Regions from separate parts of the Bacillus bruguierae genome, predicted to be linked through region 2. Evidence: riboswitches for the same ligand, from Rfam matches in the RefSeq annotation. Region 2 holds a riboswitch; the other holds the start of a gene.

Region 1 (8,020 bases), 260 kb from region 2:
CCACACAGGTAAAAACAGTAGCTTTAAATCATTCGGGTATACATGATGGTCATAATGAAGACGTTTTAACATTTTTAATAAAAATGGATTCTTTGGCGGTTTTAAATGGAATAAAAAACGATGTGTTACATATTCGTTAATTGTATAAAAGATAATACCTGCAATAACTGCAATAGCTGCAATCCATGTAAACAATTTCATGTTCAAAAACACGATAAAAGCAATTAAAACTCCAATCATAATGACAATATCGTGCTGAAGAAAATACTCTTTTATTACCCGTTTCATCCCCATTCCCCTCTCTCTTTTAGAAAGCGACCGTAACGCATTGTTATGGCCGCCTTTTTATTTCTATTCTATTCCCATCACAAATTTGCTTGTTCCCCCATTTGGATAGAAAGTATTGCTCGAACTGAATATATTCTGTTTTGGAATAATATGTTCCACTGCAAAAACTGTCACTTCTCCTCGTTGTACTTCTCCAATAATCAACCCTAATATTTCATGATTTACAGCAAATGTCGGTTGTTTTGTTTGAAGTAGTCGTTCAGCTATTTGAAGAACAGCCTCGTATAATGAATTTCTGTCTGTTACTTCTTTACGTATTTTTGCTGCTAATGTAATAATAATTTCCTTTTCATTTACGGTGGTTCGATACATAGAAATCTCCCCTTCAATCTTATATAAACAATTATAAAACTTTATATACAAAATGAATAGAAAAAGCAATATTTACATTCCGTAAAATAATTTGTACTTCCATTACACCAAACCAAAAACCAAGGCTTAACGGATTAAAAAACATGCCATGAAGAATTAATGAAATCCCCCTACCACTTCTTACCTTATATATTCGATATTTGAATATAAAATTCCTTGTTTTACATTTTGAAATCCACGATAAAAATACACATATTTAAAATATCCTTTTTTATCCACAAACATACAAAAACTGTCTGAACTGACAACGTTCATTTTTAATTTTTCAAGATATAGCTTGCTGCTATGCAGAACAAAACATGTCCTGCTCTCACCTCCTAAAAAAGTTTTTATGTTGGTTTCTTAATTGGTATTCATGTAGTGCGAAAGATTATTTAAAAATACAAAAAATAAAACCGCTTACTTGACTAAAATCTCCCATCACATGTATATTTAAGTTATTATTTAGCAGAATATTCGAATTTCAATTTTATGAATTTGTAAATATTTTAGATACCATTCACTAAATGAGAAAGTAATCATATTTAGGGGGCATTGTAGTATGCAAGGTAAAGTAAAATGGTTTAATAGCGAAAAAGGTTTTGGATTTATCGAAATTGAAGGTGCTGACGATGTGTTCGTACACTTCACTGCAATTCAAGGCGAAGGCTACAAATCTTTAGAAGAAGGTCAAGAAGTTTCTTTCGAAATCGTTGAAGGAAATCGCGGACCTCAAGCTACTAACGTAGTAAAACTTTAATTTGATACATGACAGGAGGTTATCTACTGATAACCTCCTTTGTTATTCTTCTGCATATTTCTTTTCCACAGAGCAAAAACTATGTGAAATGAGAAAATAAGGAGGAGAAAACAATGGGTTCACCTGTAAACGATTTTGAAGAAGTAAAATTCCGCGTAGAAACTGCGCAAAAGATGGTTGGTTCTGCGACAGTCACAATGGACCCTGAATCATTGCAGCACGCTACAAATGCCATTGAATCCGCTCGTCATCAGCTCGAAACAATGAAAGAAGTAGCAACAGATTTAGATGCACCGTTTCTATTGGATCAAGAAGAAAAATTAGAAAGATGCGAGCATCAATTACAAGAAGCAAAGAATTAAAAAACATCCAGAGAAGTTTCTAACAGGTTCACTTTTGAGGTGCAAAACGATAAAAAACGGACCATTTCTCATCGTAAATTGCAATTAAATATCAAACGAATTCTCAGTATAAATCACAACAAAGAGCTTAGAAAATTCCCCTAAGCTCTTTGTCTATTTTTAATGTAACTACTCAGCCATACATTTCATTTAGAAGTTTGGTAAGGAGTATAATTCCAGCGAAAATACGCTTACCTATAATTGCTGCCATGAAGATAAAAATGGACCTACACCTCGCTGCCTTTCTTTGTTTTAAAACTTTGCGCGTGGCAGGAAAAGGCCCTGACCGCTACTATACATAGCCAGTCCCTCTTGACCACTTAAAAAAGGCTTTTCTACCGGTTTTTCATAGAGTGACTGAGTAGTTACTTTTTAATTAATGGAGTAACTAAATTTCTTGAATCATTTCCACTCTGTTTCCGAATGGGTCTCTGAACTCAAAACGTTCAAAGCCTGGGATTGGTACTCCTTCAATTATCTGAATGTTATTTTGTTCTAACACATTTCTCCAGTACGATATATCCTCTACTTGATAAGCTATATGGGCTTTTGTTTTTAATCGATCAACACCTTCTTCTGTACCTATATGTACATCTCTATCTCCGACTTTTAACCAAAATCCTCCGCGCCCCTTTAGTGATTCGGGCTTTTCTTTCTCAGGTAAACCAAGAATTCCACAATAAAAATTTTTCCCCTCTTCTTCAGCACCTTTTGGAATAGTTATCTGAGCGTGATGCAAACCAAGAATCATAAAATCCACTCCCATTATTAATTGAAATTTGAATTCTTCTATAACCAAATAATTTTTTTAACACTTTCTAAAGCCTCTTTCATTTTATATCGCCAAATACAATAACTGAAATATTGATTAATTATAATATTCGATAAGAATTACTTATGACTCTTTGAATTTTTAAAAAATTTTTTCCAGAATACAACACTTATCGTCAGTCTATCTTTTCTTGATAAAAAGTCGCCCCTTTCCGTTAGCAATGATCTTTCAAGGATAGATAATCTTCTTGCATAAAATTGCTTGTAGGTCTATCGCTGACTTTTAACAGCATATTGGCTACATATTCATCCGAAAGAGAACTTATATCCGTTGTGCAATCAACTGAAAAATATCCCTTATCCGATGGTGGTAAGGGATTTTCGATTGGGCTTTTTGTCCAAACCTTATATGTCTGTGTTCCATCAGATAAGACTTTATATAAAGGTTGTCCTTGCATAATCATACAAATAGAAGCAATTCACTTATCTGTCCAGCCATGTATTTCAGTTATTTACCTGTACACCTATTATATCTTTAGCGTAGCCAGTTCAGAAATGGAATAAAAAACTTTCACCTGAGCAAGGAGGTTATTGTAATTGTTTTCCATACTTTTGTAGCTTTTCTCCTATCGTACATTGCCGAATACAAAAGGAGTGAGCATAATATTTACTATGTTCTTTTCGAAAATGCTTTTGCAAAAAGCAACCATCGCAATATGTTTCTAATAAATCATTCACCTCAGTAATCAGTTGCTTACGATTCACTCCTTCTACACTCCTATTCTGTTATTTCTTTATGACTATCAATGTTTGTTCTTTGCAGTGCTTGTGTTGCTAATTGATGAGCTTCTTTATTTTGTTTCCTAGAAACCGGTTCACATACTAGTTTTATTTTCATCTGTTTTGCTTTTTGTTCAATCTGGTCTAAGTAATGAATTAAATGCTCCTCATAACATGGCCATTCACCCGCTAATTGTTGAAGAACTACTTGAGAATCACCGTGCAGTATAACCGATTCATATTTAACCCCTAGCTCTTCTAATATGTTCATTCCATATAATAACGCTGCATATTCCGCTTCATTATTATCATCAATTCCTTCTATGTAAGCATTGCGGCGAATTCGATACAATTTCCCCTGTTTCTTATAATAAATACTTACCCCTACACCTGCTTCTTTTGTGTCAATATCATACCCTCCATCAAAATACAGCGTAAGATCTTGCACTTCTTCTTCAACTTGTTTACTTAGTTTCTTAACTTCTTTTAACGTCCATTCTACTCCCATCTCATCCTGAAATAACAATTCCTTCGCTCTCCCTGTTTTTTCAAAATCCGCTGCGAATTGCATTGCCTCTTCTAAACGAAGAAAATCTGTTTCCAAACTAGTCTCTAAACCATCTTTTGTTCGATATAGCCAAGTAATTTTATATTTCATTTTGCTCCCCCTTTTATATACAAAAACTATACACGTTCATACTAAATGTTATGCTTTTATTTTATCCTATTTTGTCTATGCGGTCCGTATTCTATTCGAAATTCATTTATCTTTATAGATACAAATTAAAAACCATCTTTTTTAGGCAGACGAGAGCATCTAGCCGCGCATCGAAATGGTGAGGGCCTTTTCCTACCACATGCAATGATGAAATCAAAAGGAGAAATGTTTTATTCTGCATAGCAGATGAAAAATTAAAATGTATTTAGATCCATCAACAAGATAACACGAAAAAATAAATAAGAGTTGCCACGATAAAGTGAACAACTCTCTAATGAATCTTACACAAATTTTTCAAACTGTACTCGTTTGTTAATAAAATACATAACAGGTCCCCCGATTGCCATTACAACAAACTCACCAATCGCACATGTTAACCATGTAAACAAAAATGGTAAGTCAAATGCAAGGTGTAGTTCAATCGCAATTATAAACATTGTAAATGTAAAGACCACCGTATTAAAGATCATACGCGCCCATATTCCTTTTATAAAACGCATAGAAACAATTGTACAAAGTAAAGCAATAATAGATTGTCCGACTCCAAATACAAGATCATATGCAATCATTGGCGAGAAAAAGAGGTTTGCTAAAAATACGCCTAACACAATTCCGTAAATATATTTTTTATTGAACACAATAAGGTGATTGAACATTTCTGAAATACGGAATTGAATATTCGTAAAACCAAAAGGTTGAATAAGCATAGTAACAGCAATATATAGTGCCGCTAAAATACCATTCCCAACAAGTGTCTTAATTTTCATTATACGCTCTCCTTAGTTTTTTTTCGTGGGATGGTTACGAACCACGTAAATATTATAATAAACAAAATTACATTATAATTATGATTCGAATTCAAGTCAATATAGAAAAAGCTTTGCTATATGTATGAAATGAACAAATTACAAAAGGATAGTCATACACTATTCTTTTCTTTTTATAAAACGTATAATAAAAACATGAAAGATTTAGGAGGTTTGTTCATGACAGCAACGATTCAAAACGAAAAAATGATCGTGTCCATTTCTGAAAAAGGTGCAGAACTGCAAAGTGTTCGCTTAAAAGAAGATCATACAGAATATGTGTGGCAAGGAGATGCAAAGTATTGGGGACGACGCGCTCCTATTTTATTTCCAATCGTCGGGAGATTAGTAGACAATACATATTATGTTAATGGTAAATCATATTCGTTAACACAACATGGCTTTGCTCGTGATTTAACATTTACGATAAAAAAACAAAGTGAATCAAAAATTACATACGCAGTAACAAGTAATGAAAAAACTTTACAAAACTATCCGTTTGCATTTGAATTACTTGTTTCTTATGAATTAAATGAAACATCTGTATATGTAACATACGAAGTAATCAATTCTAACTCGGAAGAAATGTATTTTTCAATTGGAGGACACCCTGGTTTTAATTGTCCGTTATTACCAAATGAATCTTTCACAGACTACTACTTATCTTTCAGTACTCCAGAGCGCTTAGAAGCAGGTGTACTAAAAGGACCATTTCTTTCTAAAAATAAACTCGTAATAGCCGAAGAAGCAACAAAGCTTCCACTTACATACGATTTATTTAAAAACGATGCACTTATATTTGAGGATATGAACAAAAATGAAATTACCATCCGTTCTCACAATCATAATAAGTTTGTCAAAGTTTCATTTGAAGGATTCCCATTTGTCGGTGTATGGACACCAGGAAATGATGCACCGTTCTTATGTATTGAACCTTGGTATGGCATCGCCGATGAATTAGAGCCTGCAAAAGATTTTAAAGAGAAAAAAGGAATTCAAATGTTAAAAGCGAATGAAACATTTACATGCTGCTATAGTATTACAATCGGTTAATTGGAGGGGTTCAGTTTGATTGAAGTGTACATCGATGGTGCATCAAAAGGAAACCCTGGCCCTTCCGGCGCTGGGGTTTTTATTAAAGGGATTCAACCACCTGTAGAGCTCACTGTTCCACTTGGGATTATGAGCAACCATGAAGCAGAGTATCATGCATTACTTACTGCATTAAAATATTGCACCGAACATAATTATAAAATTGTATCGTTTCGAACAGATTCACAGCTTGTAGAACGAGCGATTGAAAAACAATATGTAAAAAACCCATTATATGCACCACTTTTAGATGAAGCCCTGGAAATGATTCAGCAATTTGATCTCTTTTTTATAAAGTGGATTCCAAGCAGCCAAAATAAAGCAGCCGATGAATTGGCACGAAAAGCTATACAAAAAAAGTAACGGAGGTAGTGTATTGAAAAAAGAGTGGATTGCTCCTCTCGCTTTATTGTTTGTTGCTTTCATTTGGGGAGCTACATTTGTTGTCGTTCAAAATGCCATGTCATTTGTCGGGCCATTTTCTTTTAATGGTGTACGTTTTTTATTAGCCGGAATGATTTTATTCATCATTCAGCTCATTTCTATGAAAAAAATACCTATTAAACACGTAGGCTTTAGTAGCGGTGCTGGTATGATTGTAGGATTCTTTTTATTTGTTGGGTATTTACTACAAACGTTTGGTTTATTATATACAACCTCTTCTAAAGCCGGATTTTTAACAGGGCTCAGCATTGTCATGGTACCCATTTTATCGTTTATCTTTTTAAAACAAAAAGCAAATCTATTTATCGTACTCGGAATTACAGCAGCTACAATTGGACTCTTTTTATTAACAGCTGGAGACGCTTTTCAATTCAATATAGGAGACATTCTTATCTTAGGTTGTGCTGTAGCATTTGCTGCTCATATCCTTGTAAATGGATTCTTTTCCAAAAAGGTATCTCCGTTATTATTAAGTACAACACAAATATTAACGGTTGGACTCCTCTCTTCTATTTGCGCTTTTCTGTTTGAAGATTGGGAGAAATTATTTTCGATGTCATTATGGACAAATCGCTCATTTTTATTTGCGCTCTTACTAACATCACTTTTTGCCACTTCCCTTGCATTTTTTATTCAAACAACCGCGCAAAAATATACATCTCCTACCCGCGTCGCTATTATTTTTGCAATGGAACCCGTCTTCGCAGCAATAACAGGTGTTCTTGTTGCAAATGAGCAATTATCGCTATCAGCTATCATTGGGTGTATTTGCATTTTCTTAGGAATGATCTTTGTAGAACTACCAAATAAACGAAAAAAAGAAATGCATGCTGCATAAAATTACTAGAATGAGAGCAGAATGAAGCACTTACTACATAGTATATATAAATCCAAATTAAAAACCTGACATAACCCCCTTTTCTTTTGAGATGGTCGAGAGCGTCTGGCCATGCGTAGAAGCGGTCAATTCCTTTTTCTTCCACATGCGAAGTTCAAACAAAGAGAGAAAGAAAGTAGCAGGTTATTTTTTGTTCAGCATGGCGGTAACTTTTGTGTTGGAATGTCAATTTGGATTTATATATATCCAAATTAAAAAACCGACATAAAAACCTCTTTCTTTTTAGGGGAGGACGAGAGTATCTGTCCGTGCATAGAAGCGGTCAGGGGCTTGTCCTGCCACATGGGATGTTTTAAAACAAAACATACTAAGATTAGTAGCACAGACCACGGCCATGGTCTGTGCTACTATTTTTTTATAGTAGAAGTGAAAAATAGGTCGTGCTTGCTCCAGAACCTCGAGTTCGCACACCAAAGCTGGCCTACTTCACTGCCCTTATAAGAATCAATTTCAGTATGTTGGATCATTGAGATCGTGTATAAGAAAAGGGAATCAATAAGGTGATCTGAAGACTTCTGCTAAATAAAATTGAACATTTCTTTTGCTACATCTAATGTTAAAACCAATCCATTTATGCATAGTTTTTCCAAACCGTATTTGATAATATATATAAGTGGACATTATATACATAATATATTAATAGTTAGGAAG
Region 2 (8,020 bases):
AATTCGTTGTCATCTTTGAACTCGGCGGCTTCGGCGAGATTGTCACCTCATCTATATGAAGCAACCAATCTTGCCATTTACTTCCTTGCGTTTCAATTGCTGTACGAATTCCGTTCTTTTTTAATAAAGAAATCAATTCTCCTAAATGCTTCAACAGCGCAGGGTTCCCACCTGAAATCGTTACATGTGAGAAATTTTCACCGCCAATTTGGACAAGCTCAGAAAAAATTTCTTTCGGCGACATTTGACGAATTTGCTCTTTCGCAGAACCGTCCCATGTAAATGCAGAATCACACCATGCACAACTATAATCACAACCTGCTGTGCGAACAAACATTGTTTTTTGGCCAACTACCATTCCTTCTCCTTGAATTGTCGGTCCAAAAATTTCTAACACAGGAATGTTACTCACCCATCATCCACTCCCGTCTTACTTCTGCATAGCTTGTTGGTGTTTCAAATAAGCGCACAAATTCCACACGTGCCCCTTTATATTCATTTTGTCGATCACCTTTTGTTAGTGCCTCTTCCATTTTCTCAAAAATCCATACAACCATATTTTCAGCAGTTGTATTCATAGCTGGAAGTGTTTCATTTAAGTAACGATGATCTAAATATATTTCAATTTCATTTTTCCAAATTTCTTTTATATCACCAAAATCAATCGCTAGGCCAATTTCATTCACATAACCACTAATTCCAAAAATTACTTTATACGTATGGCCATGAAGGTTTTTACATTTCCCTTCATAACAGTGCAGGTGATGTGCAGCATCAAACGTAAATTCTTTACTAACCATCACACGCTTATTATGATACTTTAGTTGCTTACGCTCAATGTCTTGATCTATTTTTTGCAAATTTTCAACAATGCGAAATCCAAAAAAGTCTTGTGTCATTATGCTTTCGCTCCTTCACGCTCTTGTACATATTTATCAAGTCCTGCTTTACGAAGCTGACACGCTGGACATTCACCGCAACCATCACCAATAATTCCGTTATAACAAGTTAACGTCTTTTCACGGACAAATTCGAATGCCCCAAGTTCGTCTGCTAATTTCCACGTTTCCGCTTTATCAATCCACATAAGTGGTGTATGAATAACGAATGGATAATCCATCGATAAATTTAGTGTAACGTTTAACGATTTCACAAATACATCACGACAATCTGGATAGCCGCTAAAGTCTGTTTCACACACACCGGTTACAATATGACGTGCCCCTACTTGTTTAGCTAACACAGCTGCAAACGATAAAAACAATAAATTACGTCCATCGACAAATGTCGACGGCAACTCACCATCTTCATGTGTAATTTCCATATCTGTACGCGTTAACGCATTAGGAGCCAGCTGATTTAACAAGCTCATATCAAGTACAGTATGCTTCACACCTAATTCTTTTGTAATTTCTGCCGCACAGTCAATTTCGAACTTATGACGTTGATTATAATTAAACGTCACTGTTTCTACTTCTTCAAACTGTTCAAGTGCCCAAAATAAACATGTTGTACTATCTTGACCACCACTAAAAACAACAACTGCTTTTTCCTTTTTCATTTCACTCATTCTCCTCTTTTTTCGATTCGAAGAAGAAAGAGCGTTCTTGAACTGTCATACTAAAAAAAACAAAACAATATCAAAAAGGACATTGTTCTCTTCTTAGTTTTTTATAGAGGGAGTTCGCGAACCTCTCCCATGCTATGCATGGATTGTCTTCTTTAACTTTCATCTTACATTGTAACATACCAAGTATATGAGTGAAAAACGTCTATTTTTTCTGTTTTTTCTAAAAATAATATTTCATTTTCTTCCATATTAATAGTATGATAATTTTATATACCAGACCTTTATTTTTCGCTACAAGGAGGTTTTAAAGCTGAAGCTTTTTATTATGTACCTCTTCTTAAATATATTATTTATTCTAGTTACAATGTTGATTTATCATTTATTTTGGAGCGAAAAAGGAAATCGTTCTCCAAAGCTTAATTCGTTTGTATTTATTCTCTCTTGCAGCATTACCGCTATTGTCTGTATGTCGTTTGCTGCAAAAGTTGATTACGGTTTTCAATTTGACTTACGACATATTGTGCTCATTGTCGGAACATTATCTGGAGGACCAGTAGCAGGTGGTGCAATTTTAGGTGTTATGAACCTTTATCGTTTTTTTATTGGCGGAGGCGGCCTCATACCTTCTTTTATTGCATCTCTCACTTTGTACATTTTTCTCATTACAACATACAAAATATATATAAAAGGGAAAATCAAAACAAAAATGTATTTAGCTTTTTTTTACAGCCTAATATACGGCATTGGTTGGATTCCCTATTTTTTATCTATCGTTCCAAATCCAAAGGACTATACATCTTATATGGTTACATATGAGTTATGCACAATTATGGGAACAATTTTAATTTTATACTTACTGGACGTATTACAATCACAAGTCCGTCTTGCAAAAGAACTTGTGAACGCCGAAAAATTTCAACTTATCGGTGAGATGGCTGCTTCTATTTCACATGAAATTCGAAACCCTCTTACATCAACAAGGGGATTTCTTCAATTGCTACAATCAAAAAACTATTCAGAACAAGAACAACTGTTATATTTAGATATTGCTATGCGTGGTATTGATCAAGCAAATCATGTATTAACAGACTACTTAACATTCGCAAAACCAAGTATTGAAAAAGTACAAATATTACAGTTAGAGGAAGAGTTGCTCCATGCACTTACGCTCATGACACCATTAGCAAACCTTTCTAACGTTCGTATTCATTATACGAAACAAAGTAAAACATTTTATATAATAGGAGAAAAACAAAAGCTCAACCAATGTCTTTTAAACATTCTAAAAAACTGTATTGAAGCAATGCCAAACGGCGGGGATCTTACATTTACCTTAACACCTGCTAATAAACACATCCAATTACATATTCAAGATACCGGAATCGGTATGAGCAATGAACAAATAAAACGCCTTGGTTCCCCTTTTTACTCCACAAAAGAGAAGGGAACAGGCCTTGGAATGATGGTTGTCTTTAGTGTTATAAAAGCAATGAATGGAAAAATTGACATTTCTAGCAAAAGGAACATCGGAACAACTTTTCTTCTTACATTTCCCTTAGCGAAAAAAACGTAATGCAACTGCATTACGTTTTTTTCGTTTCATCCACAAGTTCTGCAAAAGTCTTCACTTTCCCATGCGGCTGCTGATGTTCTTTTCGTGCCTTCCATTGTCGTTCTTGCTCCCGTTTTTTATTTCCCATTATTTCAACTCCTTGTAAGATGTCCTTATATATGTTCCAACATATGAAGTAAGAATATACATATACTAAGTGGTGTAAAAAACTATAAAAAATCCATCAGCTAGTAAATCAACTGATGGACATTTTACTTTATCCCGCTATTCGTGGGCAGTATGACCCTCACCAATATTCAGAGAGAAACAAAGAAGATAGGTGAGGATAACTGCCCGTAAATGCCCGATTGGTTCTACTAACCATCAGAACACCACTGATGGAAGTTTCACTTTATCTTTGCAAAATTGCATGTTTTGCTTCTTTTAACTGTGTCAGATGACGCTGTTCATGTAAGTCTAAGAATTGTACCCACTGATATAAATTAAGCTCATCAAATATAGGATGTTTGAGCGATTTTTCAAATAGTTCTTTTTCATTTACAATACTATGCAGAACATGTAAAAGCTTTTCTCTTGAACTTTGCAGCAATTGCAGCATTTGTGCTTTTTTCATTAATGTCTCTGTTGGTTGCATTTGTTGAGGGGCTTCTCTCTTTCTTGTTCGATCGAGTGTAGCTTGAAGGTCTTTTGGTGGAACAACTTTTCTTTCAGTTTTATGAAGCGCATATACTATAGCAGATGTAACAGATTGTTCAACAAGATGAAGATGATGTAACACTTGCATAATGCTCCATTTATCACGGCGCGGCTTCGTATTAATTTCTGTATCTGTTAACATTTCAATTTCTGATAAAAGCATCTGTCTCGTAGATGCCATTCCATGTAGCAACGTTTCCATATTCATATTTGCATAAGATTGCATCATATTTCTCCCCCCTTATTTGGTTAAAAAGAGGCGCTTCTTTTCAAGAAACACCTCTTCGTTTAATTATTCTAAATTTTCTTTTATTATCTCATTTTTCCCAATAATTGTCGATTGTAAATCCATAAAAAATAATGAATATTTTTTACAATTTTGTGTCATCTACTCCGTTCAACCAAGCATGAATCTCATCGATTACACCTTTCACACACCCATCAGCAAATGGTGATGTCAAATTTGCTACTTCAACTAATTGTAAAAATGATTTACTACCGCCTTGACGGCAAAGATGAACATAATCTTCCCATGCCTCTTGACGATTCTCTCTAGAACGTTTCCAAAATTGGAATGCACAAATTTGTGCTAACGTATAGTCAATGTAATAAAATGGTGAGTTATAAATATGTGCTTGGCGTTGCCAAAAGCCACCGCGCTCTAAATAATCATTTTCTTCATAATCACGATGTGGTAAATACTTTCTTTCAATGTTACGCCACGCTGCTTTTCGCTCAGCTGGTGATGCTTCTGGATGTTCATATACAAAATGCTGGAATTCATCAACAGATACACCATACGGTAAAAATAGCAATGCTGAACTTAAATGTGAGAAATAATATTTCTCTACATCTTCTTCAAAGAATAATTTCATCCATGGCCATGTGAAAAATTCCATACTCATAGAATGAATTTCACACGCCTCATATGTCGGCCAGTTATATTCTGGAATTTCATAGTGGCGGCTTTCATATACTTGGAAAGCATGTCCTGCTTCATGTGTTAACACATCAATGTCACCAGACGTTCCATTAAAATTTGAGAAAATAAACGGTGCTTTATAGTTTTCAATATATGTACAATAGCCTCCGCCAGCTTTTCCTTTTTTAGCAACAAGATCTAGTAAATTATTTTCTAACATAAAATTAAAAAATGTATTTGTTTCTTCTGACAGTTCTCTATACATCGTTTTGCCATGATTCACAATCCAATCTGCATCACCTTTTGGCACTGCATTACCAGATGGATATTCAAAGTTCTCATCATAATAAGCAAGCTTCTCTACTCCAATACGAGCCTGTTGCTTTTGTCTAAGTTCACTTGCAACGGGAACAATATAATCGAGTACTTGTTTGCGGAAATTCGCAACCATCTCTGAATTGTAGTCTGTACGATACATTCTTGCATATCCAAGCTCAACAAAATTATTAAAACCAAGTTTCTTCGCAATTGTCGTTCTTACTTTTACAAGTTCATCATAAATACGGTCTAATTCTTCTTCATGCTCTGCTAAAAATCCATAATATGCTTCACTTGCTTGTTTACGCATATTACGATCTCTGTTCTCCATAAACGGAGCAAGTTGTGAAAGCGTTCGTTCTTCTCCTTCAAACGGAATTTTAGCTGCTGCTAATAACTGTGTGTATCCAGAAGACAATTTGTTTTCTAACTGCAAATCTGCTAATACTTCATCAGAGTATGTTTTCATTTCAGCCTCTGCAAGTGCAAATAACTGTATACCATAATATTCTTCTAACTGTTTTCGAAATGGAGATTGTGTTAATGCCTCGTAATATTTTGTCACATAGCCTTTCACAATTGGTGAATATTCATCAAAGAAATCTTGCTCTTCTTTATAGAATTCATCCATTGTATCTACACTATGACGAATATAACATATGTTATACATAGTGCTAAAATCATTACGAATTGCATTAATCTGTGCAATTATTTCTTTTTGTTCTTCCAATGCTTTAGCCTTCTTAAACTGCTGTAAAGTCTCTGTAAACCTGTTCTTCACTTCATCCATATTTGGACGCTTGTATTCATAATTTTCAAACGACATAGAAATAACCCCTTTCTTTTCTAAAAAACATCCACTTACTATAATTCCATATATTTCGTAAATTCCCTTTATTCTCTCTAAATCTTAAGATATAGAAATCCTTTTTGATTTTTCTACATATAAGTTGCTGCTATGCATGACCAAATACTTCCTCCCAACTAGAGAGGCGATTTTATGTCAGTTTTTCAATTTGTACCTATATAGAGGTCTTACTGCCCACGAATAGCGGGATAAATAAAAAACTTTGAAATACATTCAAAGTTTTTTATTATTTCTCATATTTCCCTATCTTTTTTAACAACATTAATAGTTGATCCTTTTCATCCTTTGTTAGCATGTGAAATGATTCATGAATGACTTGCTCATGGTTTGGAAAAATACTCGAAATTAATTGTATTCCTAGTTCTGTTAAATGAGCATAAATTACACGACGGTCATTATGGCAAGGTTTTCGCTCAACAAGTCCCTTTTTCTCTAATTTATCAACAACATATGTAATACTACCGCTTGCAATTAAAATTCTTTCCCCAATTTGCTGCAATGGTTGAGTTCCCTTATGGTATAACAGTTCTAGTACAGCAAACTCAGTTGGATTTAGTCCATTGCTTTGAATAGACTTATTGGCAATATCCATAACAGAGCGTTGTACGCGTGATAAAGCAATAAATACTTTTAACGATTTAGAAACATCTTCTCCTTCATACTGAGATGTCATAACACTTCCATCCTTTACTAAATTTCTTTTCAAATAAAAATCATAAAAAATACTGTCATGCTTCAACATATTACAACAAAAAACAATAAAAACACTACACATTTGAGAATGTTTATATATAATGAAAATAAAAACAAAAGGAGCAGCAATTTTGAACGTAAAACTACGTAACACATTTTTATATATTTTACTTGTTATATTGCCAACCCTTTGTATTAGCTCTATCTTGTTTTTACACCAAAAATATAAAATGGAAAAAGAAAATAAACAAGCAGCTCATACAGTCGTATTTTTATATAGAGACTACTTAGATCGTTATCTAGGAGAAGCAACATCTGCATTAGAAATGCTTGCGATGGTTATTAGCGCAAAATCGCAAAATGATAATGAAATACAACAAGTTCTCCATAGTACAGATGAAAGCGACGAACGTTTTTCCGGCCTGTATTATGCAAATACAGATCTTAAAGTTACATTATCATCATTGGGATTAAAAGATTCTATCGATATTACTGATCGTTCTTATGCAAAAGAAACTTTAAAAAATAAACAGACGACAGTTTCATCTGCAATTACAGACCGTGCTTCTGGACATAAAGTGATTGTGATTGCCACTCCTGTTTTCAATAAAAACAAAGATGTTTCCGGACTGCTATTAGCAACCCTACGGTCTGACTACATTGCAACGTCTTTAAATGCAATTAAACCAAAATATCACTTTGAAGTATTGGATAAGTATGGAATTACATTTTTACACGATAATAATCCTAAATTCGCCCCCAAAAACACACAACAAATTACTATTCCATTAACAAGATTACCGTGGAGCGTTTCTATTTATCCATTACCTATTCAACAAAACGTTTTATATCGTAACGTCTTTATGGGCTGTTTAATAATATTATTTCTTATGAATATTTTATTTTTAGTTATAAAATACATTCTTCTAAAAAGGCAAACAAAATTGGAAAGAAAACAAAATGAAGTACAAAAACTAGAATTAGTTGGTTCCTTCGCTGCAAGTACAGCTCATGAAATCCGTAATCCTCTTACAGGCATTAAAGGACTTGTTACTCTTTTAAAAGAAACACACACAAATGAAAAAGATCAATTTTATTTTTCCGTTATTGAACAAGAAATCGAAAGGATTAACGAAATTGTCAGTGAATTCCTTATCCTTGGAAAACCAACTGCTATTATTGAAAAAACATACGATTTAAGAGACATTGTAAAAGCAGTTTCATTAATTATTCAATCCGAGGCAAATTTACATAACGTACAACTTTACATAGATATGTCTGAAAATCCACTTCCTATTCGCTGTTCAAGCGATCATATTAAACAAGTTATTTTAAATATTACAAAAAATGCTTTTGAAGCAATGTCATCAGATGATACAT

The links. A riboswitch is a leader RNA that binds a small molecule or an ion and turns the genes downstream of it on or off. The one in region 2 is predicted to bind preQ1.
Region 1: it holds a riboswitch for preQ1, as region 2 does, so the genes downstream of both, WAZ07_RS05975 (QueT transporter family protein) here and queC (7-cyano-7-deazaguanine synthase QueC) in region 2, are expected to answer to the same signal.

What each region holds. Positions count from the first base shown of each region.
Region 1 covers NZ_JBAWSX010000002.1:353,605-361,624, reverse strand. The annotation lists gene WAZ07_RS06010 (sterol desaturase family protein) at 1-288, opposite strand, end outside; gene WAZ07_RS06005 (cytoplasmic protein) at 352-660, opposite strand; gene cspD (cold-shock protein CspD) at 1,262-1,459, shown strand; gene WAZ07_RS05995 (DUF2564 family protein) at 1,573-1,821, shown strand; gene WAZ07_RS05990 (VOC family protein) at 2,249-2,611, opposite strand; gene WAZ07_RS05985 (zinc-finger domain-containing protein) at 3,220-3,396, opposite strand; gene WAZ07_RS05980 (ribonuclease H family protein) at 3,410-4,069, opposite strand; gene WAZ07_RS05975 (QueT transporter family protein) at 4,411-4,896, opposite strand; PreQ1 riboswitch class I at 4,903-4,947, opposite strand; gene WAZ07_RS05970 (aldose 1-epimerase family protein) at 5,116-5,988, shown strand; gene WAZ07_RS05965 (reverse transcriptase-like protein) at 6,004-6,390, shown strand; gene WAZ07_RS05960 (DMT family transporter) at 6,404-7,309, shown strand.
Region 2 covers NZ_JBAWSX010000002.1:93,653-101,672, reverse strand. The annotation lists gene queE (7-carboxy-7-deazaguanine synthase QueE) at 1-412, opposite strand, end outside; gene queD (6-carboxytetrahydropterin synthase QueD) at 405-899, opposite strand; gene queC (7-cyano-7-deazaguanine synthase QueC) at 899-1,561, opposite strand; PreQ1 riboswitch class I at 1,658-1,701, opposite strand; gene WAZ07_RS04610 (ATP-binding protein) at 1,935-3,143, shown strand; gene WAZ07_RS04605 (DUF6254 family protein) at 3,154-3,270, opposite strand; gene WAZ07_RS04600 (DinB family protein) at 3,535-4,068, opposite strand; gene WAZ07_RS04595 (M3 family oligoendopeptidase) at 4,211-5,905, opposite strand; gene WAZ07_RS04590 (MarR family winged helix-turn-helix transcriptional regulator) at 6,174-6,620, opposite strand; gene WAZ07_RS04585 (ATP-binding protein) at 6,772-8,020, shown strand, end outside.